Regions from separate parts of the Mesorhizobium sp. USDA 3734 genome, predicted to be linked through region 2. Evidence: predicted binding sites of a transcription regulator. Region 2 holds the regulator's gene; each other region holds the start of a gene.
What was found. Region 2 encodes PhoB, which activates phosphate uptake and scavenging genes when phosphate is short. Its sites were predicted from a motif close to TGTCATNNANCTGTCAT; they were not measured.

Region 1 (10,725 bases), 960 kb from region 2:
TTCACGCATGAGCTTGGACAGAGCGACGATGGACGAACGGGTACCTCGCGACTTCGAGACATTGCGCGCCACGATCCTGGATCGGCGCGAAAGCCTGCCGAAGCGCATCGCCCAGATCGCCGCCTATGCGCTCGACAATCCCGACGATATCGCCTTCGGCACCGCCGCCAGCATCGCCGCTTCGGCCGGCGTGCAGCCTTCGACCCTGATCCGCTTTGCCCAGCAGCTTGGCTTCGATGGTTTCACCAGCCTGCAGCAAGTGTTTCGCGAGCGGCTGCGCGAGCGCAACTCATCCTATGACGAGAGGCTGCAGGCGCTGCGCGCGAAGGCCGAGGGCGGTGCCGGCCACCGCGCGATCTTCGACGGTTTCGTCGCTGCCGCCAGCACCTCGCTCAACGATATCTCGCGCACGCTGGACGAAGCGCATCTGGAAGACGCCATTTCCCTGCTGGCGAAGGCAGAGACCATCTACGTGCTGGCCAAGCGCCGCTCCTATCCGGTGGCGTCTTACATCGCCTATGCGCTGGGCAAGCTGAAGATCCGCAACCAGCTGATCGAATCGGCGGCCGGCCTGAATGCCGAGATGATCGGCTTCGCCACGCCGGCGGATGCCGTCATCGCCATTTCCTTCTCGCCCTACGCACCGGCCACCATCGAGGAGGCACGCAGCATTTCGGAACGGGGCGTACCGATCGTCGCCATCACCGACAGCTCGTTTTCGCCGCTCGCCCAGTTCGCCAAGGTCTGGTTCGAGGTTGCCGAGGCGGATTTCGCCGGCTTCCGTTCGCTGTCGGCGACGATGGCGCTGGCCATGGCGCTGACCGTCGGCGTCGGCGAGAAGCGACGCGATACGGGCCGCAAGCGCAAGGTCTAGATAATTTCTGTCGCCGCTTCGGCTCCTGCCGAAAGCCGCGCTGCGTCGCGCGCGGGCGGCGACCCGAACTGGCGGGCATACTCGCGGCTGAACTGGGAAGCGCTCTCATAGCCGACGGCGAAAGCGACGCTTGCAACATTGCCTGGCTGGGCAAGCAGCAAATGGCGGGCCTCCAACAGCCGGATCTGTTTCTGATACTGGATCGGACTCATGGCCGTCGCGGCCTTGAAGTGGCGGTAGAAGGCAGCGTTGCTCATATGGGCGATTTCAGCCAGATCGCTGACCCGGACCTGCTGATGGCAATGTGTGCGGATCCAGGCAATCGCCTGGCCAATCCGGGACAGATGGCCGTCGGCGCGCGCAAGCTGGCGAAGCTTTCCGCCCTGGGGGCCTTGCAGCAGCCGAAACAACATCTCGCGTTCGAGCATGGCCGCCAGCACGGGAATCTCCGCTGGCCGGTCGAGCAGCCGCATCATTCGACGCAAGGCATCGAGCAGGTCCTCATTGACGGGTGAGGTGGAGAAACTGTCGCCGCCGAGCGCCGGCTCGTGCTCTACGAGGAGCGCGGCGACGGCCTGCAGGTCGAGGGTGAAGCCGATCGCCAGGTATGGATGTCTGGCGCTCGCCGCGACCAACTGGCTGATGGTGGGTGTGTCGACAGTGTAGATGAAATAGCTGGCGGGATCGTATCGAAGGGTCCGGTCCCCGATCAGAACCGTTTTCGCGCCCTGCAGCACAAACAGGACCCCCGACCCCCATACCCCCGCCATTGGGGCCGTGGCGACTTCGCTGCGGCCGATCGAAACGCGGGGGATCGCCGTTGTCGTTCGTCGCCCGCGCGCATGACGGCCGGCAATATCGATCAACTCCTGCAGTGCCTCGCTCATGACCTCAGCATCGCGCATCCATGCAAGCCGCACAACCCATATGAGAGGATTAGGCAAGAGCCGGAGAGTTTCCGGCGCGCGGCTTTTCGCGCGAGGCGCCATCTCTGAGGTCTTCGACATGGAGAGATGGAGAACCCAGATGACGAGATCGAAAACCGCCGTGGTGACGGGCGCCAACAAGGGCATCGGCCACGAAATCGCCCGGCGGCTGGCGACGATGGGCTTCAAGGTGTGGCTCGGCGCCAGGAATGCCGAGCGTGGCATGGCGGCAGCACAGGAATTGCGCAGCGAAGGTCTGGACGTTCAATGGCTTGAGCTGGATGTCACGCAGGACGAAAGCGTGGCGGCTGCAGCCAGGACTGTCGGGGCGGAAAGCCCTTGTCTCGACGTGCTGGTGAACAATGCCGGCATCGCCATCAACTACGAACTGCCGCCGAGCCAGCAGCGTCTTGCCGATGTCAGAGCCACCTATGACGTCAATGTCTTCGGACCGATCCGCGTGACCCAGGCCTTCCTGCCGCTGCTGCTTGCAGCGCCGACCGCCCGCATCGTCATGGTGAGCAGTTCCACGGGATCCATCGGGCGCGCGCTCGATTCCGGTACGCCGAACCAGTCGGTCAATTTGATGGGCTATGGCAGCTCCAAGACGGCCCTGAATGCCATCACCGTCGCGTTCGCCCGCGAGCTTGCACCGAAAGGCATCAAGATCAATGCAGCGGCGCCCGGCTATACCGCCACCGACCTGAATGGATTTAGGGGCCACCGCACCGTGCAGCAGGCGGCCGAGATCGTCATCCACCTGGCAACCCTGGATGCCGACGGTCCGAACGCCGGGTACTTCAACGACGATGGCCCGCTTCCGTGGTGAACGGAGCCAGGCCCGCCAAAGTCTCTTCCCGCACGCGACACCTGGTGGTACTTTTCGCAGAAGGAATGCTCATTCCATATTGACTATGGATTGGAATTATTATTTCATATTCCCGGCGCCACGCTGCCGCTCGCGCGTGTACCCCAAGACAACAAGGCCGACGGGAGGTTCCAATGAGCGAAGCCGTGGACGCGAAACAGGCGCCGCTCGACGTCATCACCATCGGTCGCGCTTCCGTCGACCTTTATGGCCAGCAGATCGGCTCGCGGCTGGAGGATATCACCTCCTTCGCCAAGTCGGTCGGCGGTTGCCCGGCCAATATTTCGGTCGGCACCGCGAGGCTCGGCCTGCGTTCCGCACTGCTGACCCGCGTGGGCGACGAGCAGATGGGCCGCTTCATCCGCGAGCAGCTGACGCGTGAAGGCGTCAACGTCGACGGGCTGAAGACCGACAAGGAGCGGCTGACCGCTTTGGTGCTGCTGTCGGTCGAGGATGAAGGCGTTTCGCCGATGATCTTCTACCGCTCGGACTGCGCCGACATGGCGCTGGCGCCTGAGGACATCGATGAGGCCTTCGTCGCCTCGGCCCGCTCGATCGTCGTCACCGGCACGCATTTTTCCCGCCCCAACAGCGACGCCGCGCAGCGCAAGGCGATCCGCATCATGAAGGCCAAGAGCGGCAAGGTGGTGTTCGACATCGACTACCGGCCCAATCTGTGGGGTCTCGCCGGCCATGCCGAAGGGTTCGAGCGCTATGTGAAATCGGACCGGGTCTCGGCCCAGCTGAAGACGGTGCTGCCCGACTGCGACCTCATCGTCGGCACCGAGGAAGAGATCATGATCGCCTCGGGTGCCGATGATTGCCTGAGCGCCTTGAAGACGATCCGCTCGCTGTCGTCCGCCACCATTGTGCTCAAGCGCGGCGCCATGGGTTGCATCGTCTATGACGGACCGATCAGCGACGATCTGGAAGACGGCGTCGTCGGCAAGGGCTTTCCGATCGAGATCTACAATGTGCTTGGCGCCGGCGACGCCTTCATGTCCGGCTTCCTGCGCGGCTGGCTGGGCGGAGAAGACCATGCGACTGCCGCGACCTGGGCCAATGCCTGCGGCGCCTTCGCCGTGTCGCGGCTGCTCTGCGCGCCGGAATATCCGACCTTCGAGGAGCTGCAGTTCTTCCTCAAGCACGGCAGCAAGCACCTCGCTTTGCGCAAGGACGAAGCGATCAATCACATCCATTGGGCAACGACGCGCCGGCGTGACATTCCCTCGCTGATGGCGCTCGCCTGCGACCACCGCGTGCAGCTCGAGGATGTGGCTGCGAAGGCCGGCGCCGATCCGGCCCGCATCCGTGATTTCAAGGTGCTGGCGGTCAAGGCCGCCGCGAAGGTCGCCAACGGCCGCGACGGTTACGGCATGCTGATCGACGAGAAACATGGCCGCAAGGCGATGTTCGAGTTCGCCCGTCATCCCTTCGCCTGGCTTGGCCGGCCGGTGGAGCTGCCGGGCTCGCGGCCGCTGCGCTTCGAATTCTCGCAGGACATCGGCTCGCAGCTCACCGAATGGCCGGTCGATCACTGCATCAAGTGCCTGTGCTTCTACCATCCCGACGATCCGGCGGCACTGAAGGAAGAGCAGCAGCAGAAGCTACGCTCGCTGTTCGAGGCCGCGCGCAAGGTCGGCCGCGAATTGCTGGTCGAGATTATCGCCGGCAAGCATGGCAAGCTCGACGACACGACCATCCCGCGCGCGCTGGAGGAGCTCTATGCGCTCGGCATCAAGCCGGACTGGTGGAAGCTCGAGCCACAGGCGTCGAGCGGCGCCTGGGCGAAGATCGAAGCCGTCATCCTGAAGCACGATCCATGGTGCCGGGGTGTCGTGCTGCTTGGCCTGGAGGCGCCGCAGGACGAGTTGGAAGCGGCTTTCGCCGCCACCGCCAAGGCACCCATCGTCAAGGGCTTTGCCGTCGGCCGCACCATCTTCGTCCATGCAGCAGAACAATGGCTGGCCGGCAAGATGTCGGATGACGAGGCTATCGCCGACATGGCTTCGCGCTTCGAACAGCTGACCGAAGCGTGGCTTGCCGCGCGCGGCCGCAAAGCAGCATAAGAAGACGCGACGCAGGACTGCGGAGGAAAACATCATGAGCAAGACAATCCGCCTGACGATGGCGCAGGCGCTGACCCGCTTCCTCAGCCGCCAGATGACCGAGATCGATGGCAAAAAAGTCCCGATCTTCGGCGGCGTCTGGGCGATCTTCGGCCACGGCAATGTCGCGGGCATCGGCGAGGCGCTCTACCAGGTGCGCGACGAATTGCCGACCTTCCGCGCCCACAATGAACAGGCGATGGCGCATGCGGCGATCGCCTATGCCAAGGCCAATTTCCGCCGCCGCTTCATGGCCGCGACCTCTTCGATCGGCCCCGGCGCGCTCAACATGGTGACGGCGGCGGCGCTTGCGCATGTAAACAGGTTGCCCGTCCTGTTTCTGCCCGGCGATGTCTTCGCCAACCGCATCCCCGATCCGGTGCTGCAGCAGGCCGAGGATTTCTCCGACGGCACGGCGACGGTCAATGACTGCTTCCGTCCTGTGTCGCGCTATTTCGACCGCATCACCCGGCCGGAGCAGATCATTCCAGCGCTGAGCCGCGCCATGCAGGTGCTGACCGATCCGGCTGATTGCGGCCCGGTGACGCTGTCGCTCTGCCAGGACGTCCAGGCCGAGGCCTATGACTATCCCGAGAGCTTCTTTGCCGAGCGGGTCTGGCACCAGCGCCGGCCGCGCCCGGACCGCCATGAGCTTGCCGCCGCGGTGGCGGCGTTGAAGGGGGCGAAGAAGCCGCTGGTGATCGCCGGCGGCGGCGTCCTCTATTCGCAGGCGTCGGACGAACTGGCGAAATTCGCCGAGGGCGCCGGCATTCCTGTCTGCGAGACGCAAGGCGGCAAATCCTCGCTGCCGGACGATCATCCGCTCAACATGGCGGCGGTCGGCGTCACCGGCACTTCCGCCGCCAACCGGCTGGCGGAGGAAGCCGATGTCGTGCTTGCCATCGGCACACGCCTGCAGGACTTCACCACCGGCTCGTGGGCGCTGTTCAAGAATTCCGGCAAGACCATCATCGGGCTCAACGTGCAGCCTTTCGACGCCGGCAAGCACCGGGCGCTGCCGCTGGTCACTGACGCGGCCGAGGGCCTGGCTGAACTCGGCGCGGCACTGAAGGGCTGGAAGGCACCTTCCACCTGGACCGAGAATGCAGCCACCGGCAAGAAGGCCTGGCAGACCGAGGCGGCCAAGGTGACGGCGTCGACAAATGCCGCCTATCCATCGGATGCACAGGTGATCGGCGCCGTGCAGCGCGCCATGGGCTCCAGTGTGACGCTGCTGCATGCCGCAGGCGGCCTGCCGGGCGAACTGCACAAATTATGGCAAGCAGGCGCGCCCGGTTCCTATCACGCCGAATACGGCTTCTCGACCATGGGTTACGAGATCGCCGGCGGGCTCGGTACCAAGATGGCCAAGCCAAACGAGGAGGTCGTCGTCATGATCGGCGACGGCTCCTATCTGATGCTGAATTCCGAGATCGCCACGTCGGTGATGCTCGGCCTGAAGCTGACCATCGTGCTGCTCGACAACCGCGGCTATGGCTGTATCAACCGGCTGCAGATGGCGACCGGCGGCGCCAACTTCAACAATCTGCTGAAGGACTCGCGCCACGAGGTCCTGCCTGACATCGACTTCGCCGCGCATGCGGCGAGCATGGGCGCGATTGCCGAAAAGGTGCCGTCGATTGCCGGGCTGGAGAACGCGCTGGCACAAGCCAAGAAGAATACGCGCACCACGGTGCTGGTCATCGACACCGACCCGCTGGTTTCCACCGATGCCGGAGGCCATTGGTGGGATGTGGCGGTGCCGGAAGTGTCGGCACGGCCGCAGGTCAACGCGGCGCGCAAGGCGTATGACGAAAAGCGGCAGATGCAGACCATTGGCGATTGATATAGGCGCTGAAGCTCCTCCTTCTCCCCGTCTCTATACGGGGAGAAGATGCCGGCAGGCAGATGAGGGGCGGCGCCAACGAGCAAGAAATGAACTGTTTTAGGACCGGAGTGACGACTTGAAAGCCAAACTGGGCATGTCCCCCATTGCGTGGTGGAACGACGATCTTGCGGAGCTCAGCGATGATGTGTCGCTGGAGGAATGCTTGCGCCAGTCGCGCTCGGCCGGTTTCACCGGCATGGAGATGGGCCGGCGTTTTCCCAATGATCCCGATGTCATGCTGCCGATCCTGAAGGCAGCCGACGTGAGGCTGTGCGGTGGCTGGTTTTCGGGCACGCTGGTCGATGGGGAGATGGCTGACAACAAGGATCGCATCCAGCCGATGATCGACCTGTTCAAGGCCGTGAACGCGCCTTGCATCGTCTATGGCGAGGTCGGCCGCTCGATCCAGGGCGACCGCTCCAAACCGCTGGCCACCAAGCCGAAGCTGTCGGATGACGAGATGAAGGCCTATGCCAAGCGCCTCACCGCGTTTGGCGAATGGTGCGCCGAACAGGGCATGCCGCTTGCCTATCACCACCACATGGCGGCGGTGGTCGAGACCGAGCCGGAACTCGATGCTTTCATGCGCTATTCCGGAGCCGGCATTCCGTTGCTGCTCGATGCCGGCCATCTGGCCTTCGCCGGCGGCGACGTTCTGCGCGCCATCGACAACCATCACACCCGCATCAGCCATGTGCATGTGAAGGACGTGCGCATGGGCGTGATCGACAGGCTCGACCGCACGAAACAGTCCTTCCTCGACGCCGTGGCGCTGGGCGCGTTCACAGTGCCGGGCGACGGCTCGCTGGATTTCGGCGCCATCGTGCAGCGCTTTGCCGACCATGGCTATGAGGGCTGGTTCGTGGTCGAGGCCGAGCAGGATCCAAAGAAGAACCCGCCGCTCAGGATGGCAGAGGTCGGCTACAAGGAATTGATGCGCGTCATGACCGCCGCCGGATACACGGTTGAGACGCAAGGCTTTCCGAATGCCTAGAGCTTTCCCAACGCCTGATGCGGCGGTTCTCGGCGAAGCCGGGTTGCTGTAGGTTGGTCAGATGAAAGATTCCGAGCACCCCTTCTTCCGGCCTTTGTGGCGGCGTGTCGCCGTCGTCGCAGTCTGCGTCATCTGGTCGATCATCGAATTCGCCACCGGCACGCCGTTCTGGGGCATGATCGCGCTCGGCTTCGCCGGCTACGCCGTCTGGCAGTTTTTTTATCTCTACAAACCGGCCGAAGAGGGCAAGGCAACGGTCGAGCCCGAACCGAAGGAGTAACCCGATGTCGAAGCTGCTGGTGAAGGCCGACAAGGGCCATGGCCGGGTCGCCCATGTGACACCGCAAATCGCGGGCTGGACCTATGTCGGTTTCGACCTGCATCGGCTGAAGCCCGGTGAGACGGCTTCCGGAAAAACGGAGGATCGCGAAGTCTGCCTGGTGTTCGTCACCGGCAAGGGCAATGCCAAAGCTGGCGGCAAGGATCTCGGCCTGCTCGGCGAGCGCATGTCACCCTTCGAGGGCAAGCCGTGGTCGGTCTATGTCCCTGAGGGATCGGACTGGTCGGTGAGCGCGGATACCGAGCTGGAACTCGCGATCTGCTCGGCGCCGGGCCTTGGCGGCGGCCTGCCGGTTCGCGTCATCGGACCGGACGATCTCGGCCAGGAGGTGCGCGGCAAGGGCACCAACACGCGCTACGTCACCAACATTCTGCCCGAAGGCAAGCCGGCCGATTCGCTGCTGGTGGTCGAGGTCATCACGCCCGGCGGCCACACGTCGAGCTATCCGCCGCACAAGCACGACCAGGACAATCTGCCTGATGAATCCTATCTCGAGGAAACCTACTACCATCGGCTCAACCCGCCGCAGGGCTTTGCCTTCCAGCGCGTCTATACCGACGCCGACAAGAATGGCCATCGCGCGCTCGATGAAGCGATGGCGATCGAGGATGGCGATGTCGTGCTGGTGCCCAAGGGCTATCACCCCTGCGCCGCCTGCCATGGCTACGACCTTTACTATCTCAACGTCATGGCCGGACCGAAGCGGACGTGGAAATTCCACAATGCGCCCGAGCACGAATGGCTGATGAAGGCCTGATCGACCCGTTCAGCCTTCGCGACAACTGGTCCAGCACGAAAAAATCGTCGGCTAATGACCCGGCCGCACCGTTTTGTTACCTGAATGCCTGCAAGGCTTCGTCAATCCGTCATGGAAATCACCTATGGCAGCGGAGCTGACGAGGACTATCCATGCGCTACGCCATCTATTTCACCCCCCGGCAGGACGAATCGCTGGCGCGGATCGCCGCCAACTGGCTCGGCCGCGACCCGTTTGGTGCCGCGACAAAGCCGGTCGAGGCGGTGGCCGACCTGTCGGCGGCCGAAGTCGCTTTCCACACCGCTTCGGCGCGCCGCTACGGCTTCCACGCGACGCTGAAAGCACCCTTCCGCCTGGCTGCCAACGAGACGGAAGCCTCGCTGCGCGCCGCACTCGACCATTTTGCCGATGCGACGCCGGTGGTGACCATCCCGCGCCTCGTCGTCAGCCAGATCGACGGCTTCTTCGCACTGGTGCCGGAAGGACCGCTGCCGGCGCTCAATCGCTTCGCCGATGATGTGGTGCTCGGCTTCGACCGGTTCCGCGCGCCATTGACCGAGGCGGAAATCGAGCGGCGCAGCCCGGATTCGCTGAAGCCGGCCGAGTTTCGCAATCTCTGCCAGTGGGGCTACCCCTATGTCTTCGAAACCTTTCGCTTCCACATGACGCTGTCCGGCCGGGCTGCGTCACAGGAAAGCCCTCGTCTTCGCCTAGCAATCGACAATCTGTTCGCACAGGTGTTGCAGCAGCCGGTGCTGGTGGATGCGCTGACGTTGTTTGTCGAAACCGAACCGGGCGGACCGTTCATGGTGCTCTCGCATCACGCGCTCGGGCGCCGCCCGGCCAGAAAAACTGCCTGACACCCTGCCGGAACAACCCCAGCCGGAACAACCAAGGACTGCCTGAGATGACCGCCGAAACTGTCCTCCACAACGCCCGCATCGTGCTTGCCGACGAGATCGTCGAGGGTTCGCTGGTGCTGCGCGACGGCTTTATCGCCGGCATCGAAGCCGGCACCAGCCGGATAGGCGAGGATATGGGCGGCGACTACATCATTCCCGGACTGGTCGAACTCCATACGGACCACCTTGAGGGCCACTACGCGCCGCGGCCCAAGGTGCGCTGGAACCCGATCGCCGCCGTGCTTGCCCATGACGCGCAGGTGGCAACCGCCGGCATCACCACCGTGCTCGACGCCTTGCGCGTCGGCATGGACGAAGACGCCGACCTGACATTAGCCGATATCCGCAAGCTGGCCGATGCGATCGAGGACAGTGTCCAACAGGATCGTCTGCGCGCCGACCATTTTATCCATCTGCGCTGCGAGGTTTCGGCGCCGGACTGCCTCAGGGCATTCGCCAATTTCGACGGCGACGAACGGGTCAAGCTGGCATCGCTGATGGACCACGCGCCCGGACAGCGCCAGTTCGTCAATCTCGAAACCTATGCCTATTACTACCAGCGCAAGCTGAAGCTGACCGACCGCGACTTCAAGCTGTTCTGCGAAAAGCGGATGGGGGAATCGGCCGTAAATTCGGGACCGAACCGTGTCCACATCGCCGCCGCCTGCCGTGAGCGCGGCATCGTGCTGGCCAGCCATGACGACGCCACGACAGGCCATGTCGGCGAGGCGATCGAGCAGGGCGTGCGCGTCGCCGAGTTCCCGACCACGGAAGAAGCCGCCAGGGCCTCGAAGGAGGCCGGGCTCGGCGTGCTGATGGGTGCGCCCAACGTCATGCGCGGCGCCTCGCATTCGGGCAACGTCTCGGCCCGCACGCTGGCCAGCGACGGGCTGCTCGACATCCTGTCGTCGGACTACATTCCCTTCAGCCTGATCCAGTCGGCGTTCTTCCTCGGCGATGTCGTCGAAGGCATTTCCCTGCCGCAGGCGGTCGCCATGGTGTCGAAAAACCCGGCCGAGGCGATTGGCCTGACCGACCGCGGCGTCATCGAGCAGGGCCGTCGCGCCG
Region 2 (10,725 bases):
ATGCCGCCAAAGGCGATCGAGATGTTCCTCATGTCGATCAGCGCGGTGGCTGCAGGAGCAGTCTTGTCAGTCATGGCATGCCTCCTAGACGCGCTTGCGATAAACGGTGTCGAGCCAGACGGCGATGACCAGCACGGCGCCGACGACGATGCTCTGCAGCGGCGAGTCGACGCCGAGCAGCACCATGCCGGACTGCAGCGACTGCATCAGCAGCGCGCCAAGCATGGCACCGATGATCGTTCCCGAGCCACCGGCGAGCGATGTGCCGCCAATGACGGCGGCGGCAATGACCAGCAGTTCGTCCAGAGTTCCAAGCACGTTGGTCGCCGAATTCTGCCGGGCCGAGGAGATCGCGGCGGCGATCGTCGCCAGCACGCCCATGATCATGAACACCTTCATGGTGATCCAGCGCGTGTTGATGCCGGCGAGATTGGCAGCCTCGGGATTGCCGCCGATGGCAAAGACATAGCGGCCGAAACGGGTGCGGTTGGTGATGAAGGTCATGACCAGCCCGACGGCGATCGCCATCAACACCGGTATGGCTATGCCGTGAGCGATGAACAGGCCACCTTCGGGAACGGTGATGTTGTTGGCGGCCGCATATCTGTTCACGATGCCGATCGGCCAGGGATAGGAATTGGCGAGCCAGACCGCACCCATGATGACGGCGCAGGTGACGACGCCGAGCAGCGTCTCGGCCCAGATCGGACGCAGCGGAAAACGGAAACGCTTGCGCTGCACCCGCCCGTTGAACAGCGCAAACACCACGGCGAGGCAGGCGACGACCCCGACGACCCAGCTCCAGGTCGCGCCGATCGATCCCGATGGCCCGCCGCCCATGAGCTGAAAGGTGGCGTCAAGCGGTGCCACCGTCTGGCCTGATGTGACCCACCAGGCGGCACCGCGCCAGACCAGCAGTCCGCCCAGCGTCACGATAAAGGCGGGCACTTCGAGATATGCGATGACGAAGCCTTGAAAGGCCCCGATCAGCAGGCCGAGCGCCAGGCCGATGACCAATGCCAGGACCCAGATCCACGGATTGCCGAGTTCGAGCCCGACAAACCGGACCAGGAAATGCACCTGGGCAAAGCCCATCACCATGCCGATCAGGCCTTCGGCGGAACCGACGGAGAGGTCGATGTTGCGCATGACGATGACCAGCACCATGCCGCAGGCCATGATGGCGACCGCCGATGTCTGCACCGACAGATTCCACAGATTGCGCGGCGTGAGAAAGGTGCGGCTGTCGAAATCGAGCGGATTGACGCCAAGGCGCAGGCTGGAAATGACATGCAGCCCGATCCAGATGATCAGCAGGGCGCCGATCATGCCGAGCATGCGGGTATCGATCTCGGTCGCCTTCAGGAACCGGGCGACCGCGCCGAGTTCCGACGCACGTGCTGTGTCGGCCTGCGGGTTGGACGTCGTATCGGTCATGATTTCCTCCCACCGGCTGGCCGTCTGACGCGGATGCCGGAACCCAGCCTAGAAGCTATCCGCGTGATGCGGAAACACAAATCTTTTTGAGAAAACGCCGCGGCTTTTAGGCCGCGGCGTTCAGATATTTCGACGTGATCCAGATCAGTTGCAGGCCGCGACGGTGCCGGCGGCGACGCCCGCGCAGACTTCGTCCTTCTTGATCCAGCCGGCGTCGATGACCACGTTGAGATTGTCCTTGGTGATGGCAACCGGGGTCAGGAACAGCGACTTGACGGTGTTGCCGCCAGGCGTCGTGAAGTCCTTGGCGCCGGCGATGTCGCTCGTCTTCTTGCCGTCGGCGAGCTGCGAGGCGATCTCTGCGGCGTTCTTGCCGAGTTCGCGCGCGTCCTTCCACACCGACACGGTCTGCGTGCCGAGCGCGATGCGGTTCAGCGCGGCGTGATCGCCGTCCTGACCCGAGACCGGCACGGTGCCGGCAAGGCCCTGCGCCGTCAGCGCCGCGACGACGCCGCCGGCTGTGCCGTCATTGGCCGCGACCACGGCATCGACCTTGTTGTCGTTGGCGGTGAGGAACTGTTCCATGTTCTTCTGGGCGTTGGCGGGCAGCCAGCCGTCCGTATAGGCCTCGCCGACATTCTTGATCTTGCCGCTGTCGATGGCTTCCTTGAGCACTTCCATCGAGCCCGAGAACAGGAAGTCGGCATTCGGATCGGCACCCGAACCCTTGATGAAGACATAGTTGCCTTCCGGCTTGACCTTGAACACTTCGCGGGCCTGCATGCGGCCGACTTCCTTATTGTCGAAGGTCAGATAGAAGACGTCCTTGTTCTCGATCAGACGGTCATAGCCGACGACCGGAATACCTTCGTCCAGCGCCTTCTGCACCGCCGGGCCGATGGCCGAGGCATCCTGCGCCAGGATGATCAGCGAATTGGCGCCCTGCGAGATCAGGCTTTCGACATCGGTAAGCTGCTTGCCGGGATTGGACTGCGCATCGGCGGAGATGTACTTGTCGCCGGCGGCCTCGATCGCCGTCTTCATGGCGGCCTCGTCGGTCTTCCAGCGCTCTTCCTGGAAGTTGGACCACGAAACGCCAATGACCTTGTCCTTCGCCTGCGCAACCGACGCGAGCGTCAGCGACATGGCGGCACCCGCCAGGATGGCGGCTGTGAATCTTTTCATAATATCCTCCCTGCGCCGCGTATGGCGCGACCAAACTGACCCGAAGGCCGGCACAGAGGCTCTATTTTTTCGAGCCTCGAAAAAATACTGGTCCAACACCCGAACGCTGTCAACATTGATTCTGATGGATTTTGATGTGCTCGCGAATTTTTTTCGAGCTCCGGAATAAATAAATGACAGAGTGGGCGGCTTCTGCCAGTATTTGCCTGCGTTGCCGACAGCGTTCGAGGGGCACGGAGAGCCGCGGCGACCGGGAGGACTTGAGTAAACATGTCGGTCGGAATCCGCCACGACGATTTGCGCCGGCGCAACCGGGCGATGGTGATTGCGGCCGTGCGCCGCGCCGGACAACCATCACGCACCGAGATCGCCGCGACCACGGGCCTCAGCCACTCGACCATATCGGCGATCTCCTCCGACCTGATCGGCGAAGGCATCCTGACCGAAAGCAAACCAAGCGAGGCCGGCTCGCTCAAACGCGGCCGGCCGCAGGTCGGCCTCGGCCTCAATCCGGAAGCGGCGGCGGTGATGACCGTGGTGCTGTCGCTGAATTTTCTCTCCGTCGCCGTCATCGACTATGCCGGCCAAGTGATATCAGAGGAACAGCGCCGGCTGGACACATTGACGATGTCCCGCGAGGCGCTGATCGGCGAATGCGTCGCCATCGTGCGGCGCCGTCTTGAGGACCCCGACCTTGACGTCCGCAGCGTCGCCCGCATCGCGCTGGCGATCCAGGGCATCACCGACACCCGCGCCCGCGCCATGTTGTGGTCGCCGATCACGCCGCACACCGACATCGCCTTCGCCGACATACTCGAGGACGAGTTCGGCATCCCCGCCACCATGGAAAACGACTGCAACATGATGGCGATAGCGCTGCGATGGCGAGATCCTGATCGCTACCGCGACGATTTCATCGCCATCCTTTTGTCGCACGGCATCGGCATGGGCCTGGTGCTGAAGGGCGAGCTGTTCACCGGCACTCATTCCTCGGGCGGTGAGTTCGGCCACATGATCCATCAGCCGAACGGTGCGCTGTGTCGCTGCGGACGGCGCGGCTGCGTCGAAGCTTATGCCGGCAACTACGCCATCTGGCGCAACGCCAGGCAGTTGGGTGAGGACGCAGAACCCGTCGCCGATGTCAGCGACGCCGACATGCGCGCCTTGGCGACCGCGGCCCGCGAAAAGGATGGCCCCGAGCGCGAGGCCTATCGCAAGGCCGGCGAAGCGCTCGGCTACGGTCTCGGCAGCCTGTTCGCGCTGATCGATCCGGCGCCCGTTGCCATGGTCGGCGTCAGCGCCGCTGCCTTCGACCTGATCGAGCCCGCATTGCGCAAGGCGATTGCCCAGACCGCCGGCGGCCAGCACTCGAAATCGATTTCCTTCGACACCGAGCCGAACGAACTGCCGCTGATCCGCGAAGGCTGCGCCATGCGCGCGCTGACCTTCGTCGACCAGGAGATTTTTGCACCCGGCGCGCAGACGAGATCCGGCCTCACCGGCAAGAACGTGGCGTGAGTTCAAACGAGGGAGTTCAGTCTTCCCTGATCGCGTATCCGGCCCCACGAATGGTGCGGATGACATCCGGCATGCGGCCATTGTTGACCGCCTTGCGCAGCCGGCCGACATGCACATCGACCGTGCGCTCGTCGATATAGATCGTCTCGCCCCAGACATTGTCGAGCAGTTGGCTGCGCGAGAACACGCGGCCGGGATGGCGCATCATGAACTCGAGCAGGCGGAATTCGGTCGGCCCGAGCCGGATCTCGCTCTTCTTGCGATAGACCCGGTGCGACTCGCGATCGAGCACGATGTCGCCGACCTTGAGCACGCTGGACAGCACTTCCGGCTTGGCGCGGCGCAGCAGCGCCTTTACCCTAGCCATGAATTCCGGTGTCGAGAACGGCTTGACCAGATAGTCGTCGGCGCCGGTCGACAGGCCACGCACGCGGTCGCTTTCCTCGCCGCGCGCGGTCAGCATGATGATCGGCAGCCGCTCGGTCTCGGGACGCATTCTTAGCCGACGACAGAGTTCGATGCCGGAAACCGCAGGCACCATCCAGTCGAGCACCAGAAGGTCGGGAACGTTCTCCTGCAGCCGGATCTCGGCCTCGTCGCCGCGCGTCACCACCTCGACCTGGTAGCCTTCGGATTCGAGATTGTAGCGGAGCAGCACGCCTAGCGGCTCCTCATCCTCCACCACCATGATGCGTGGCGCGATCATAGACTGGTCACCCCTGTCGTCATGCCGCCGGCGCGGACATTGCCGTCTCGTCCTGCTTCGGACGATTGGCGGGCAGCTGCGTGCCGGTCAGAACATAATAGGCATTTTCGGCGATGTTGGTCACATGGTCACCGATGCGCTCGAGGTTCTTGGCGCAGAACAACAGATGCGTGCAGGCCGTGATGTTGCGCGGGTCTTCCATCATGTAGGTCAGGAGTTCGCGGAACACCGAGGTGTATTTGACGTCGATGCGTTCGTCGTCGGCACGCAGTTTTGCCAGGGCCGCGGCGTCGCGGGCCGCATACTCCTCGATCACGCCCTGCACCTGGATCAGCACCAGCTGCGCCATTGCGTCGATGGAATGCGACAACTCGCGCGGCGTGACGCTGAGGCCGACGGTGCCGACGCGCTTGGCGATGTTCTTGGCAAGGTCGCCGATGCGTTCGAGATCGCCGGCCATGCGGATCGAACCGACGACATGGCGCAGATCGTCGGCCATCGGCTGCCGCTTGGCGATCAAGGTGATGGCGCGGTCGTCGAGCTCGCGCTGGCGCGCATCCATGATCGCATCGTCGGAGACGACGCGCTGTGCCAGGGCGTTGTCGGAATTCAAAAGCGCCTTGGTGGCGCCACCGACCATCGAGCCGGCGAGATCGCCCATGTCACTGATGAGCCTGCTGATCTGTCCGAGATCCTCGTCGAAAGAAGCGACTGTGTGTTCGCCCATGATCTTGTCCCTCGTATGCCTGAACTCAGCCGAAGCGGCCGGTGATGTAGTCCTGCGTGCGCTTCTCGCGGGGCGACGTGAAGATCTTCTCGGTGCGGTCGAACTCGACCAGTTCGCCCAGATACATGAAGGCCGTCTGCTTCGACACGCGCGCCGCCTGCTGCATGTTGTGGGTGACGATGACGATCGTGTAGTCGGCTTGCAACTCGTCGATCAGCTCTTCGATCTTGGCGGTCGACAGCGGGTCAAGCGCCGAGGCCGGCTCGTCGAGCAGGATGACTTCCGGCTTCACCGCCACGGTGCGGGCGATGCAGAGCCGCTGCTGCTGGCCGCCGGAGAGGCTGAGGCCGCTGGCGTTGAGCTTGTCCTTGACCTCGGTCCAGAGTGCCGCGCGCTTCAGCGCCTGCTCGACACGGCCGTCCATCTCGGACTTGCTGAGCTTTTCATAGAGCCTGACGCCGAAAGCGATGTTTTCATAGATCGACATCGGAAATGGCGTCGGCTTCTGGAACACCATGCCGATCTTGGTCCGCAGCAGGTTGAGATCCTGCGAGCGGTCGAGGACGTTCTGGCCGTCAAGCAGCACCTGACCCTCGGCGGTCTGCTTGGGATAGAGTTCGTAGATGCGGTTGAAGACGCGCAGCAGCGTCGACTTCCCGCAACCCGAAGGCCCGATGAAGGCGGTGACGCTGCGCTCGGGCAAGGACAGCGTGATGTCCTTCAGCGCCTTCGACTGGCCGTAGTAGAAGTTGAGGTTCTTCACCTCGATCTTGATCTTGGCGGCTGCCTCGGCAGCGATCGTCATGTCTGGAGACAACATCTGGCTCATTTGTCCTCTCTGCGTCCGGTCAGGCTGCGAGCAACGATGCTGAGCGCGAGAACCGTCAATGTGATGATGAGTGCACCGGTCCAGGCCAGTTGCTGCCATTCCTCGTAAGGGCTGAGAGCGAACTGGAAGATGGTGACAGGCAGGCTGGCCATCGGCGCGTTGAGATTGCTCGACCAGAACTGGTTGTTGAGCGCTGTGAAGAGCAGCGGTGCCGTCTCGCCGGAGATGCGGGCGATCGACAGCAAGATGCCGGTGACGATACCGGAAAGCGCGGCACGGTAGGCCACCGACTTGATGACCACCCAGCGCGGCGCGCCGATCGCGGTGCCGGCTTCGCGCAAGGCGTTCGGCACCAAATTCAGCATGTCTTCGGTGGTACGCACGACAACCGGGATGACGAGGATGGCGAGCGCGACGGAACCGGCAAGGGCCGAGAAATGCCCCATCGGCCGCACCAGGAGCTCGTAGACGAACAGGCCGATGATGATCGACGGTGCGGACAACAGGATGTCGTTGATGAAGCGCACGATCGTGGTGAGGCGCGAGAAGCGGCCATACTCGGCCATATAGGTCCCGGCCAGCACGCCGATCGGCGTGCCGACGATGACGGCGATGACCGTCATCACCACGCTGCCATAGATGGCGTTGAGCAGGCCACCGGCATCGCCGGGCGGCGGCGTCATTTCGGTGAACACCGACAACGAAAGGCCTGCGAGACCCTTGTAGAGAAGCGCGCCGAGAATGAGCGCCAGCCAGGCAAGGCCGATGCCCGCCGCGACCAGACAAAGCGTCATCATCACGGAATTCCTCGTCTTGCGACGGCGGTGAAGCGATGTGGCTGTCGACATCGGTCAGGCTCCGGTTCGGCGATCGATGCGCATCAGCATGTAACGTGCGATGGCAAGGATCAGGAAGGTGATGACGAAAAGGATCAGGCCCAGAGCAATCAGCGATGACGTGTAAAGCTCGCCATCGGCCTCGGTGAATTCATTGGCGATGGTCGCTGAAATCGTCGTGCCAGGCGCGAACAGCGAGGCGCTGATACGGTGCGCATTGCCGATGACGAAGGTCACCGCCATGGTCTCGCCAAGTGCCCTGCCCAATCCCAGCATGACACCACCCATGATGCCGACGCGGGTGTAGGGAATGACGACGCGGCGCGTAACCTCCCAGGTCGTGCAGCCAATGCCGTAAGCGGACTCTTTCAGCACCGCCGGCACCGTGTCGAAGACGTCCTTGGTGATCGAGGTGATGAAGGGCAGCACCATGATGGCAAGGATCATCGACGATGTCAGCAGGCCGATGCCGTAGGGCGGGCCGGCAAAGAGGCTCGATAATACCGGGACGTCATGGAAAAGATTGATGAAGAAAGGCTGGATCGTGGTCTGCACGAAAGGAGCGAAGATGAACAGGCCCCATATGCCATAGATGATCGATGGGATGCCGGCCAGAAGTTCGACCGCGATGCCGATCGGCCTACGCAGCGGGCGCGGGCACAGCTCGGTCAGGAATATCGCAATGCCGATGCCGATCGGCACCGCAATCAGGATGGAGATGGCCGCGGTGACGACGGTGCCGTAGATCGGCGCCAGCGCACCAAACTTCTCGGTGACCGGATTCCAGCTCTCGGTTGTCAGAAACGATACGCCAAAAGTCGACATCGCCTGCCATGATCCGACGAACAGCGAAATCGCGACGCCGCCCAGGATCAGCAGAACGAGAATGGCGGAGAAGCGTGTGGCCGCCCGGAAAATCGCATCCGTGAGCGCGAAGCGCCGCACCGTCGCTTCCCTGGCCTGCATGGCGGCTAACGATGGCATGGCTTCGGAAACGGTAGTCATCTAGCCCTCGCGTTCGAAAGAAAAACGGGAGGGCGCCTGGAAGGCGCCCTCCCTGTCAAGGATTACATGGCCGAGTAGATCGGCTTGCCGTCGCTGCCGACGACTTCCTTGGCCCAGGTCTCCTCAATGCTCTTGACCACGTTGTCAGGCATCGGGACGTAGTCGAGTTCGCTGGCCATCTCGTCGCCCTTGGCATAGGACCAGGCGAAGAACTTGAGCGCTTCACCCGTGGCAGCGGCATCATCGGGCTTCTTGTACAGAAGAACCCATGTTGCCGCCGTCATCGGCCAGGATTCCGCACCCGCCTGGTTGGCGAGAATGACGCCATAGCCCGGCTGCGAGTTCCAGTCGGCATTGGCGGCCGCGGCCGAGAAGGCTGCAGCCGTCGGCTCAACCTTCTTGCCATCCTTGTTCATCATGTCGGTGTAGGTGAGCTTGTTCTGCTTGGCATAGGCGTATTCGACATAGCCGATCGCACCGCCGGTCTGCGAGACGTTGTTGGCAACGCCCTCATTGCCCTTGGCGCCGATGCCAACCGGCCACTCGAGTGCCGTGTTGACGCCGACCTTCGACTTCCAGTCCGCGTTGGCGTCGGCGAGATAGTAGCTGAAGTTGAACGTGGTGCCCGAACCGTCGGAGCGATGCACCACCGCGATCGCCTGCGAAGGCAGCTTGGCATCCGGATTGAGCTTCTTGATCGCGGCGTCGTCCCACTGCGTGATCTTGCCCATGAAGATGTCGCCAAGGGTCGGGCCGTCGAGAACCAGTTCGCCCGGCTTGATGCCTTCCAGATTGACGACGGGGACGATGCCGCCCATCACCATCGGAAACTGGACGAGCCCGATGGACTCGAGATCCTCGCCTTTCAGCGGCGCGTCGGAGGCGCCGAAGGTAACAGTCTTGGCCTTGATCTGCTTGATGCCGCCGCCAGAGCCGATCGACTGGTAGTTGAGACCGTTGCCAGTCTCTTTCTTGTAGGCATCAGCCCACTTCGCGTAGATCGGATAGGGGAAAGTGGCGCCAGCACCGGAGATGTCCGCAGCCATTGCCGCGGAAAGGGTGAGGGTGGACGCCGCGGCCATTGCAATCGCAACGGCCGCCGAGCGGATGAAATGTCTCATGTGGCCTGCTCCTGTTCGGAAGATGGTCTCTCGGCGCCATTCCTCTCGGCGCCCGCTGAGGCCAATAGCCTTCGATTATTACAGTCGCATGACAGTTTGATGTCACCCCGGTAACGCGTCATCGGAGTGAGGAAAATGCCGGCCGGCAGGCGCTCGCGATAGAGCCCGGCTTTGCTCCGGGAATCAGGCACTTGCGCCGTTTCAGACCACGGCTGGCCCGCGGTTTCGGCATCGCCGCCTCGGCAAAGAAAATCCGGACGGGAGCGCGTTGCTCTCGGCCAGACGGTGTCGTGGCCGGGCCATCGCCGAAAACAGGTCCGTTGGGGTAGGTTGACGCTGTCTCATGCCGGCGGTCGCTGCTCCCGCCCGTAACTGGGAAGAGCGGAATTCGAATATGGTCATTGTCTCGATCAGGCACAGTTTTGATATGGTGCGATCGCACCATGGTGCTGCACGCGCGACGCGTCACGAATCTCCGCATGGCTTCTCGCCAGCAGGTGCGACGAGAATCCCTTACCCGGCGTTGCGCTGGGCCTGGCGGCTGGCGCCGATCCAGCGCTCGACCTTCTCGAGCAGGGCCCGTGGACTGATCGGCTTGGGCAGATAGTCGTCCATGCCGGCCTCCAGGCAGCGCTCGCGATCGCCCTTCAGCGCATGCGCGGTGACGCCGACGATCGGCACATGCGTGCCGGTTTCTTCCTCCAGCCTGCGAATGGCGGCGGTCGCCTCCAGCCCGTTCATCTCCGGCATCGAGACATCCATCAGGATCATGCACGGATTGAGCCGGCCGAAGGCGTCGAGCGCCTTGCGGCCATTGCCGACGATCTCGAAACCATAACCGGTCTCGCCGAGAATCTGGGTGAACACCATCTGGTTCACCTCGTTGTCCTCGGCCACCAGGATGTCCAGTCTGTCGCCGCCACCCGCCACGGATGGCCGGGGGCGAATCGAAGGCGGCTGCAGCAGCGCCCGCTGTTCGGAAGGCGCAGAGGGCTGCGGCCGCGCAACATTGTTTGCAGCGACGTCGGCTGCGAGCGGCAGCGCGTCGCTGCCACTCGTGTTGTGGCGATGCCGCTGGATGGTAGCGACCAGCGTTTCCAGCAGTACCGATGAGCGCGCCGGCTTGATCAGCTGGGCATCGATGCCGAGATCGCGATAGCTGGTGTTGGCGAGCGACTGGTCGACCGAAGTCAGCATGATGATCGGCGTGCCGGCAAGGCCGGCGGTGTTGCGCACGATCCGCGCCGTTTCGGCGCCGCTCATCTCAGGCATCTGGTAGTCGAGCACGACGCAATCGACCGGCACGCCATAGGCGGCGGCGGCGATCAGCACCTTGAGACCCTCGGCGCCGCTTTCGGCCG
Region 3 (10,725 bases), 5.1 Mb from region 2:
GGCGTCGTCAAGGCGCGCGCCGCCAATGTCGGCCAGCACGATCTTCATGCCCATCATCGCAAACCGCTTGGCGGCCGCAAGACCGATGCCGCTGGCGGCACCGGTGATGACGGCGGCGTTGCCGGGGCCAAGCGCGGGCAGGGCGGTCTGAATCTCGGCGTCGGTGATCATGGGCGATGGTTTCCTTCTTCGATGGCGCCGAACTTAGCGCTGGAACCGGCTTGCGCAAGCCTCTGCCCGCCCAATGCGCGTCACGTTTGAGGGAGGTCCGTGCGGCGTGCTCGGGATCCTGTTTTTGTGCATGTCGGCGTCCCAAACCCGCCGCGCACTTTTGGGCGACATACATTGGCCCGGGTTGACCGCTCGGGTCGAGGCTGCGCATGTTGCCCCGGCAAAAGAAGACTTTTGCGGGGACAAATGGAGATTTCCTGATTGACGGACTGGGTCGCAATTCTGAAGGAGCAAACCGCCACCGGCGACCAGATGGGCCGTGAGGTGCCGCAGATGCTGGCCAATCCCGACATCAGCGAAGCGCAGGTGAAGACGCTCTTTTCCGCCTTGGAGAAACAAGCCGAATTCGTCGAGAAACTGCGCATGGCGCTGGAAAAGTTCGGCCATGATTTCTCGATCATCAAGGCCGCGGAACGGCTGGAGGAGCGCTATGCCGACCTTGCCGCATCGGTGGCGGAAAAACTGAAAGCGATGCGCAAGTAGAGTAGTGCTGGGAAGCAGCTACTTATCGATCACCCGCGCAAAACGCGTATCCGGCACGAGCCACACCATCGCGACCAGCACATAAAGTGCGACGCCGATCCACTGGCTGACGAAGGTCAGCACGACGGCTGCGATGTAGACGGCCAGCGAGAGCTTCCCCTTGCGGTCGTTGCCCAGTGCCTTGGCAAAGGCGGTGTCATTGCCGTGCAGGCGATGCAGCGCGGCGGCCAGTATGGTGTAGGCGATGGCGCATAGCGCGAGGTCGGCGCCATAGACGGCGACCGGCACCGGCGCAAAGTGGTTCTCGCCCATGAAGGCCGTCGTCACCGGCATCAGCGACAGCCAGAACAGCAGATTGAGGTTCGCCCACAGCACGCGGCCGTCGACCCGCTGCACGGCGTGGAACATGTTGTGCAGGTTGTTCCAGTAGATGCCGACATTGATGAAGGACAGCACGTAACAGAAGAAGATCGGCCACAACGGCACCAAGGCGGAGAAATCCTCGCCATGCGGCACTTTCAGCTCAAGCACCATGATGGTGATGATGATGGCCACGACGCCGTCGGTGAATGCCTCTACCCTGCCTTTGCCCATGGATCCCGCCTTTGCCCGCAACGGATTGTCGAAAGACGGTAAACTCTTAGCGGATGTTGAAGGGCCGATAAACGGCTGGACCCTCAGCCGTTCGGCGTTTCAGGCGAGAGATGCGCGCGTCCGCGCGGCACACCGAGCCCGGTGTCCGGCGGCTCGCCGGCGGCCGGCCTGTCCTCGATCATGTGCATGGTGCGCCAGCGGCCGAAGCGGTAATAGGCGGCGGCCAGCACGAGCGACGCGATCGAGCCGGCCGGGAAACTCCACCACAGCGCTTCTTCGCCGATGACGCCGCGCATGAAATAGGCAAAGCCGGTGCGTACGACCAGCACCGAGATCACCAGGATGATCAGCGGCGGCATCACCGCACCAGTAGCGCGCACCGTGGCAAACAGCACGATGGTGATGCCAAACAGGATGAACGACCACGACGCGACGCCGTTGATGTGGACGGCGATGTCGATCGCAGCACTGTCGCTGCTCAGGAACAGGCTCAGCACCGAACGGTCGAAAACCGACAGCACGGCAACCAGTGCGCCGGTCAGGACCAGGTTGAAGCCGACGCCGGAGGCGGCGATGCGGCCGATCCGGTCCCAGCGCCCGGCGCCGACATTCTGCGCCGCCATCGAGGAGACCGCAGCACCGATGGCGAGCGCCGGCATCTGGATGTAGGTCCACAGCTGCGCGGCGATCCCGTAGGCGGCGGCAACCTGCGAGCCGTAGGAATTGACCATGCCCATTACCGTCAATGCAGCCACGGAGATGACGATCATCTGCAGGCCCATCGGCACGCCTTTGAAGACGACGATGCGCAGCAAGGTGGGGTCGGGACGCAGCAAAGCGAGGTTGGCGCCGGCCAGCCGCAGCGGATGCTTGCGCACATAAAGCACGATGAGGATGGCGATCACGCTCACCGTCTGGCCGATCAGCGTGGACGTGGCGGAGCCCGCGATACCGAGTTCGGGAAACGGGCCGATGCCACGGATGAGCAATGGGTTGAGGACGATGTCGAGGACGACGGCCAGCGCCATGAAGAAGAACGGCGTGCGCGAATCGCCGGCACCGCGCAGCACGGTCATGACGAAGGAGAGGAGGTTCATCATCGGCACGGCGACGAAGATGATGCGCAGATAGGAGCGCGCCAGCGGCAAGGCGTCGGCCGGTGTGCCGAGCGCGCCCAGGATGGCATCGACCCAGATCCAGCCGCAGACCGCGAACACCATCGAGACCAGGAAGAAGAAGGTGGCGCTGGTGCCGACGATGCGGCGCGCTTCGGGCAGGTCGCGGGCGCCGACCGACTGCGCCACCAGGATGGTCGCCGCCATGCCGATGCCGAAAACCGTGCCGAGGATCAGGAACAGGACGAGGTTGGCGTTGGAGGTGGCGGTCAGTGCCGATTCGCCGAGGAACCGGCCGACCCAGACGGCGTTGATCGACCCGTTGAGCGACTGCAGCACGTTGGAGCCGAGCACCGGCAGGGCGAACAGCAAAAGCGTGCGCGGAATCGGCCCGCTGGTCAGGTCGCCGGTGCGCCGGCGCGTGGGCATTTTTTCGTCCATGGCTGGCAACTCGGCGAAGGTTTGTTTCAAGTCGCGGTCCGCGATGATTGCCGATTCAACGGAACAGGTCGTGCCTTGATCTAATCATGTTCTCAAAGCTTCCGGAATGGGATATTGATCCTCGGTGCGTGGGGCCGCATTCCTACATATCTTGGATAGACCGGGGGGTTCATGTCCGATATTCCGCTGTTTTATGAGCGCCTGAGCAGGCGCGCGTTCCTCGGTGCATCCGCCTTGGGCGCGGCCTCCGTGGCTCTTTCGGCGTGCACCACGACGGACGTGGCGCCGCCGCCGGTGGCAGCACCGAGCGATCCGGCTTTCGGCGACACCGCAAGCATGTATGCGGCGCGCGTCGATGAGGGCTATCAGCTGCCGGCAATCCCGGTCGCCAAGCTCGATCCGAAGTTCGTGCGCCAGATCGTGTCCGACCCGACCGGAGAGAAACCCGGCACGATCGTCGTCGATGTCTCCGAGCACTTTCTCTATCTGGTGCGCGACGGCGGCAAGGCCATCCGTTATGGCGTCAGCCTGGGCAAGGCCGGTTTCGGATGGACCGGCAGCGCCATGGTTCAGGCGAGGAAGAAGTGGCCGGTCTGGACGCCGCCGCCGGAAATGATCCAGCGCCGGCCGGAATTGGCGAAATACAAGGACGGCATGCCACCCGGCCCGCAGAGCCCGCTCGGCGCCCGCGCGCTGTATCTCTTCCGCGACGGCAAGGACACGATGTACCGTCTGCACGGCACGCCGGAGTGGGATTCCATCGGCAAGAACGCTTCGTCCGGCTGTGTCCGCTTCATGAACCAGGACATCATCGACCTCTACAGCCGGGTCAACGGCCCCGCCCAGGTCTTCGTGCGTCCCAACCTGTCGGCTGCCGGCAAGATCATGGCCGTGTCGAGCAGGACCGCCGAGCCGATCGATGCGGGTGTCCCGAAGGACGTGGAGTTCTTGAAGTAAGCCGTCACGACCTGCCTGGAACAATTCCAGGAAAAGGCCCCAGACGGACGCGCCAAGCGCGCCCGCCTGTGCCGTAGTTACTTCTTGGCGAGCCCCGGCAGCGTGACCTGATAGACCAGGAACATGGTGTCGACATCGGCGCCGTCTTCGGCCTTGTAGGGCGCGCCGACCTGGAAGCCGTCCTGGGCGAGGAAGTCGTTGTCGTTGGCGACGAACAGGAAGTAGTCGTCGGGCAGCTTCGGATCGAGAACGCTGACCACCGACATCGCCTCCCACTTCTCCGACAGGTTGTTCTTGTCGTTGGGCGCGCCATTGTGCAGGCCAAAGCGGCCGAGTTCGGCACTGTCGTTGATGTCGATGAACGGCGTCAGCTTGGCCGGCGTCACCGACGGGTCGAGCACGCCCTTGGGCGCCAGCGGCTTGTCGGCGGCATCGAAGGCGCCGTCGGCGATGTCGGTCGAGGCCGAGACGTCGACGACGAAGATCTGGCGCACCAGCGAAGTGTCGCCCTTCAACCCCTGGCCGTTGCCGCTGTCGCGCGCCAGCATCAGGAAGGTCTTGTCGGAGAGCGCCACGATCTCGCTCTGCGCGGCGACCTTGGTCTTGCCCTTGGCATCCTTGAACACCGGCAGCGGCACGACATACTCATGCGCCAGCTTGAGATGGGCGAGGTCGGAGGCGTCATAGACCAGCGCCCTGGTGTTCTGGCGGGTCGAGCCGGAATCGCCGCCATCCTGCCTGGTTGCCGACTGCAGCACGGCGATCAGGAACCTGCCGTCCGGCGTCATCGCCATGCCTTCAAGACCCTGGTTGTTCTGGCGACCGGTATCGGGATCCTTCGGATCGGGCTCGGCGGCACCCGGACCCGGATTGTCCGAGGCGAAGTTCGGCGCGCCGTGGCGCATCGGCACCAGCGCAGCCGGTGGCTGGGTCGCCGACAACAGATGTCCGTCGGCGGAGAACCGGTAGATGTTCGGGCCGTATTCGTCGGAGATGAACATCGAGCCGTCGGGCAGCCGCACGATGGCTTCGTTGTCGAGCGCCAGCTTGCCATTGTCGGCCTGCGGCAGGACCGGCATGTCACCGCTTGCCGCGCGCACGCCGTTGAGCGGATCGAGGCCGGTAGCATCAGCGCCCTTGTCGTCGGTGAGAAGCATGGTGTCGGCAAGCGTTGCCTTAACGCCCGTCTGTTCCTGGCCGGCAGCGGGTGCCGCACCCGGTGCGACCGGGGCAAACTCGATGCCGATCGTGTTGAGGCGCGGCCGGTAGTCGGTGGTGCCGACGAGATTGTAGCCGCGGTCCGGCAGCAGCCAGAGCGAACCCTTGTAGCCGGCGGCGTCATGCGTCCAGCCTGATGTGTCGATCGACATGCCGGAGCCCGAGCCGAACGTCTCGCCGAACTTGTCGCGCTGAGCGGCCGGGATGCGGCCGACGCCGACCAGGCCCTTGTTGACGAGGCCGCCGACGGTCGCGGTGCTGTCGGCGAGCGCCGGGGTCAAGGCGGTGAACAATGCCAGCGCGACGCCGAGCGACGCGGTTCGGTGCAGGTGTTTCATGGACAATCCTCTTTGTGACAGATGTGCCGGAGCGGCCGCAGGACGAAAAGCTGAAAGAGGTGCGACATCGATGATGCCGCGCGCGCCTCCCCGAAACGCGGTCTACGGCGCGAACATGATGCTTGCGTGACAGCGCGTGGTGCACGCCCGCCGTCTTCTTCACTTGCCGATAAAAACGTGCGCCTGGCGGAAAGAATTGATCACTCCGTCGGACTCCGGTCGACGAAAAGACGCGCGTGCGCTGGCACTGGACACTTATGTCTAGTGCGTATATGGTCCAGCCTTCGGACTAACCGTGGAGGGGAAGCCTTGAAGTCGCACTACCGCGCTGTCGTCATCGGGGGTGGCGTGGTCGGGGCCTCGGTGCTTTACCATTTGACGCGGTTCGGCTGGAGCGATGTGGCGCTGATCGAGCGTGCCGAACTGACGGCTGGTTCGACCTGGCACGCGGCGGCAGGCTTCCATGCGCTCAACGCCGACCCCAACGTGGCCGCGCTGCAGGACTACACCATCAATCTCTACCGTGAGATCGAAGCCGAATCCGGCCAGGATATCGGCCTGCACATGACCGGCGGCGTCAACATCGCCAGCGATCCCGCGCGCTGGGAGTGGCTGAAATCGGCCTGGGCGGTGTTTTCAGTCGGTCGGCATCGAGACCGCGCGGCTGGTTACGCCTCACGAGATCAAGGCGATCTGTCCGATCGTCGACGTCACCGGCGTTCTCGGCGGCCTGCATGATTCCAACGAAGGTCATCTCGACCCGTACGGCACGACGCACGCCTATGCGGGTGCTGCGAAGAAGCGCGGCGCCGACATCATCCTGCGCAACCGGGTCATCGAGCTGAGGGCGCGTGCCGACGGGCGCTGGGATGTCGTCACGGAGCAGGGCACCATCATCGCCGAGCATGTCGTCAATGCCGGCGGGCTGTGGGCAAAGCAGCTCGGCCGCATGGCCGGCATCGACCTGCCGGTGACGCCGATGGAGCACCACTATTTCATCACCGAGGACATTCCGGAGATCGCAGCACTTGACCGGGAGATCGGCATCGCCGTCGATCTCGACGGGTTTTCGTATCTGCGACAGGAGCGCAAGGGCGTGCTGCTTGGCGTCTACGAGCAGAACCCCAAGCACTGGAACATGGACGGCGCGCCGTGGGATTACGGCATCGAGCTGATCCCGGAAGACATCGACCGCATCAGCCCGGAACTCGCCAAGGCGCATGAGCGCTTCCCTTGCCTGGCGACGGCCGGTATCCGCAAATGGGTCAACGGCGCCTTCACCTTCACGCCGGACGGCAATCCGATCGTCGGGCCGGTGCGCGGCCTGAAGAACTACTGGGTCGCCTGCGGCGTCATGGCCGGCTTCAGCCAGGGCGGCGGCGTCGGCAAGTCGCTGGCTGAGTGGATGATTTATGGCGAGCCGCAGGCCGACATATTCGGCATGGACATCGCTCGCTACGGTGCTTTCGCCGCCAACCGGGAATATCTCAGGCAGACGACGCGCCAGTTCTATTCGCGCCGCTTCGTCATGACCTTTCCCAATGAGCGGCTGCCGGCCGGCCGGCCGCTCAAACGCCCCGGCGCCTATGACGGGATGAGCGCGGCGGGATGCGAATGGACGGCGTTCTGGGGCCTGGAAATCCCGGCCTATTTCGCGCCGATGGGTTTTCGCGAGAACACGACGCTGCGCCGCTCCAACGCCTTCGACATTGTCGGCGACGAGGCGCTGCAGGTGCGGCGCGCCGCCGGTCTCGTCGATATCTCGGCCTATTCGCGCTATGCGGTCTCGGGGCCTGGCGCTGAAGCGTGGCTCGACCGGCTGCTCGCCTGCAAGCTGCCGAAAGCAGGACAGGCGAGGTTGGCGCCGATGCTCGGCCATGACGGACGGCTGAAGGGCGACCTGACCGTCTTCAACTGGGGCGGCGGCGCCTATTGGCTGATGGGCTCCTATTATCTCAGAGAATTCCACATGCGCTGGTTCGAGAGCCATGCGGCGCAGGGCGTCACCGTCGCCGACCTGTCCGACACGATGAGCGGCTTCCTGCTGACCGGGCCGAATGCACGCAAGATCCTGGAGCGCACGACGCATCAGGACGTGTCCGGCGCGGCATTGCCATTCATGGCCTGCGGCGCTTTCGACATCGGCATGGTGCAGGCACGTGTGGCGCGGCTGTCGATATCAGGCGAACTCGGCTTCGAAATCAATTGCCCCGCCACCATGCATGCCACTCTGCGCGAAACCCTGCTGGCCGCCGGCGAGGATCTCGGCTTGGCCGAAATCGGCTACTATGCGCTCAACGCATTGCGGCTGGAAAAAAGCTTCGGCATCTGGTCGCGCGAATTCACGCAAGGCTATACGCCCGGCCTGACCGGTCTCGACCGCTTCATCACTTTCGGCAAGGGTGATTTCATCGGCCGCGAAGCGGCGCTGAAGGAGCGGGATGCCGGCAGCGGCCAATGCCTGGTGACCCTGGAAATCGATGTGCTCGACGCCGACGCCAGCGGTTTCGAACCGGTCTGGCACCAAGGCCGGCGCGTCGGCTTCGTCACTTCGGGCGGCTATGGCTATACGGCTGGCAAGAGCCTGGCGCTGGCGCTTGTCGACCGCGATTTCGCAGGCGAGGGCACCGCGCTCTCGGTGCATGTCGTGGGTGAGGAGCGGCCGGCGCGTGTCATCGCGGCTTCACCCTACGATCCCCTGGGCAAGGCGATGCGGCAATGAGGAGGATTTCTGATGGTCGATGACGCGGCACGGGACAGCAGGCGCGAGCGCCGGCGTGGACGCACGGGCGAGGCCGGCAGCGAAAGCAGCCGCCGGCCCAATTACCGGTCGCTGAAGAACCCGTTCCTGCCGCAGCCGATTTTTTCGGACGATCAGGTCGCCGCCATCCACGACACGGCTCTGCGCGTGCTGGAAGAGCTCGGCATCAAGGTCCTGCTGCCGCAGGCGCGTGAGTATTTCGCCAATGCAGGCGCCCTAGTCGACCCCGACACAGACATGGTGCGCATCGGCCGTGACATGGTAACCGCAGCACTCGCCTCGGCGCCGAAGTCGATCCACGCCCATGCCGGGTCCCGCGCCCGAGATTTGACGCTCGAACTCGGCTCGATGACCTTCCTGGCCGGGTGCGGGGCGCCGAACGTCACCGATCTCGAGCGCGGCCGGCGGCCGGGAACGCTGGCCGATTTCGAGGACCTGATGCGGCTAGTGCAGCATTTCGACGTGCTGCATATGCTGGGGCCCTGCATCGAGCCGCAGGATGTCGACAACCGTTTCCGCCACTATGCCGTCAACCGCGCGCAGCTGACGCTGTCCGACAAGCTTCCGTTCGTCTTCGCGCGCGGCACGCCGCAGGTCGAGGACGGTTTTGAGATGCTGCGACTGGCGCGCGGCCTGTCGGAGGACGAGTTTCTGGCGGGCGCACATTGCTACACCGTCATCAACACCAACTCGCCGCGCCAGCTCGACATTCCGATGGCGCAAGGCATCATCGATTTCGCCCGCGCGGGCCAAATCTCCGTCATCACGCCGTTCTGCCTGGCGGGCGCGATGGCTCCGATCACGGTGGCCGGCGCGCTGACGCTGCAGCATGCCGAGGCGCTGGCCGGACTGACGTTGGCGCAGATCGTGCGGCCGCGTGCGCCGGTGGTCTACGGCTCATTCTCCTCCAATGTCGACATGAAGTCGGGTGCGCCCGCCTTCGGCACGCCCGAGCATGTCAAGGCGACGCTGGGCGCCGGCCAGCTGGCGCGCTTCACCGGACTGCCGTGGCGGTCCGGCGGCGGCAGTGCGGCCAACATCTCGGACGCGCAGGCCGCGCACGAGACGCAGTTCGCGCTGTGGGGCTCGGTGCTGGCCGGGGCGACGATGTGCATCCATGCCGCCGGCTGGCTGGAAGGTGGTCTCAGCGTCTCCTTCGAGAAACTGGTCACCGACATCGAGGCTTTGCAGACGGTGGCGGAACTGTGCGCCGCAACACCCGGCGACGATGATTCCATCGGCTTCGAGGCGATCGCCGAGGTGCAGCCGGGCGGCCATTTCTTCGCGGCCGGCCACACCATGGCGCGCTACCGCACCGCCTTCTACGAGCCGCTGGTGGCCGACTGGTCGAATTTCGGCAACTGGACGCAGAGCGGTTCGAAGACGGCGAGCGAGCGCGCCACCGGCGTCTGGAGACGGGCGCTGGCCGATTTCGTGCCGCCGGCTGCGGCCGTCGCCACATCAGGCGTCCTCGACGAGTTCATTGCGCGACGCACCGCAGAGGGCGGAGCGGCGCCGGTTTCGTGAGCACTGGCGGAATTACAGCGATGATGCGGAACCGGCGGCATCCCCGGGCATTCATGGGAATGGCCAACGGAGGACGACATGGGATTCGACCAGTATCACGAACCGCCTGAAGAGCTGACGCAGAAGGTACGGACCTTTGCCCGCATGATCACCTCGCTGATCGAGGAGGCGGAAGCAATCGGCTGGTACGAACAGCGCATGTCGGTGGAGAAGGACCCGCAGGCCCGCGCCATCATGAAGAATGCGCAAGGCGAGGAGTTCAAGCATTTCGGCATGGATCTCGAATTCCTGCTGCGCCAGAAGAAGGACTGGCGGGCGGAACTGAAGGAAATCCTGTTCACCACGGGCGATATCGTCAAGGCCGGCGAGAGGGGCGAGAAGAAGGTGGATTGAGCGCCGTTGCCGGCTTCGCCCACCATCAATCGCTGTCGCGCGCCACCAGTTCCAGCGGCCAGACCTCGCGGATGATGCGCGGGCCTTCGGGGCCGGCGAAGGCCGGTAGCGAGGCCAGCAGCATTTCGGCCAGTCGCCTTCCCATCGGCTCCAGCGCCGGACGGAAGGCGGTCAGCGCCGGGGAGAAATAGCGGCAGAGCGGCGTATCGACGATGACGATCACTGCGATATCATGGCCGGGCCGGATGCCCATCTCGGCCAGCGCCTTGCAGCCGCCGAGCGCCATGGCGTCGTTGTTGAAGATGATGGCGGTGGGCCGATCCTTGGAGTGCATTACGTCCGCCGTCACCTGATAGCCGCCGGCCTCGTTGATGAAGCCGTCGGCGATCAGGCCGGGGTCGACTTCAATGCTGTGCCGCTCCAGCGCCTTGCGATAGCCGTCCAGGAACAGGTAGCCGAAGTTGAGGTCGAGCGACGGGCGAACAGCGGCGATGCGGCGGTGGCCGCGCGCGACCAGCCGGTCGACGGCTTCATCCCCCGCCTTCTCAAAATCGATATCGAGCGAAGGATAGGTATCGCCGCCGGATTGACTTCGGCCAAGCGTGGCAAAGGGAAAGCCGGCCTTGCTGAGATAGTCGATCCGATCGTCTTCCCGCCGTGTATTTGC

Region 1: a site for PhoB is predicted at 8,852-8,868, ahead of ACZ89F_RS30615 (DUF1045 domain-containing protein). Genes of this name have one in related genera too.
Region 3: a site for PhoB is predicted at 5,493-5,509, ahead of ACZ89F_RS10605 (esterase-like activity of phytase family protein). Genes of this name have one in related genera too.

What each region holds. Positions count from the first base shown of each region.
Region 1 is NZ_JBWCCW010000001.1:6,403,617-6,414,341, forward strand. Features, by position in the region: gene ACZ89F_RS30575 (MurR/RpiR family transcriptional regulator) at 29-874, shown strand; gene ACZ89F_RS30580 (AraC family transcriptional regulator) at 871-1,761, opposite strand; gene ACZ89F_RS30585 (SDR family oxidoreductase) at 1,901-2,629, shown strand; gene ACZ89F_RS30590 (bifunctional 5-dehydro-2-deoxygluconokinase/5-dehydro-2-deoxyphosphogluconate aldolase) at 2,803-4,737, shown strand; gene iolD (3D-(3,5/4)-trihydroxycyclohexane-1,2-dione acylhydrolase (decyclizing)) at 4,772-6,622, shown strand; gene iolE (myo-inosose-2 dehydratase) at 6,741-7,658, shown strand; gene ACZ89F_RS30605 (hypothetical protein) at 7,720-7,938, shown strand; gene iolB (5-deoxy-glucuronate isomerase) at 7,943-8,755, shown strand; gene ACZ89F_RS30615 (DUF1045 domain-containing protein) at 8,908-9,615, shown strand; gene ACZ89F_RS30620 (alpha-D-ribose 1-methylphosphonate 5-triphosphate diphosphatase) at 9,663-10,725, shown strand, end outside.
Region 2 is NZ_JBWCCW010000001.1:7,364,021-7,374,745, reverse strand. Features, by position in the region: gene ACZ89F_RS35395 (ATP-binding cassette domain-containing protein) at 1-74, opposite strand, end outside; gene ACZ89F_RS35390 (sugar ABC transporter permease) at 85-1,437, opposite strand; gene xylF (D-xylose ABC transporter substrate-binding protein) at 1,582-2,622, opposite strand; gene ACZ89F_RS35380 (ROK family protein) at 2,893-4,140, shown strand; gene phoB (phosphate regulon transcriptional regulator PhoB) at 4,157-4,846, opposite strand; gene phoU (phosphate signaling complex protein PhoU) at 4,866-5,573, opposite strand; gene pstB (phosphate ABC transporter ATP-binding protein PstB) at 5,599-6,402, opposite strand; gene pstA (phosphate ABC transporter permease PstA) at 6,399-7,250, opposite strand; gene pstC (phosphate ABC transporter permease subunit PstC) at 7,254-8,243, opposite strand; gene pstS (phosphate ABC transporter substrate-binding protein PstS) at 8,306-9,364, opposite strand; gene ACZ89F_RS35345 (PAS domain-containing protein) at 9,878-10,725, opposite strand, start outside.
Region 3 is NZ_JBWCCW010000001.1:2,221,735-2,232,459, forward strand. Features, by position in the region: gene ACZ89F_RS10580 (SDR family NAD(P)-dependent oxidoreductase) at 1-171, opposite strand, end outside; gene ACZ89F_RS10585 (hypothetical protein) at 433-714, shown strand; gene ACZ89F_RS10590 (TMEM175 family protein) at 733-1,308, opposite strand; gene ACZ89F_RS10595 (MATE family efflux transporter) at 1,392-2,864, opposite strand; gene ACZ89F_RS10600 (L,D-transpeptidase) at 3,036-3,821, shown strand; gene ACZ89F_RS10605 (esterase-like activity of phytase family protein) at 3,899-5,377, opposite strand; partial or broken gene ACZ89F_RS10610 (GcvT family protein) at 5,687-8,099, shown strand; gene ACZ89F_RS10615 (trimethylamine methyltransferase family protein) at 8,112-9,665, shown strand; gene ACZ89F_RS10620 (ferritin family protein) at 9,744-10,058, shown strand; gene ACZ89F_RS10625 (LacI family DNA-binding transcriptional regulator) at 10,084-10,725, opposite strand, start outside.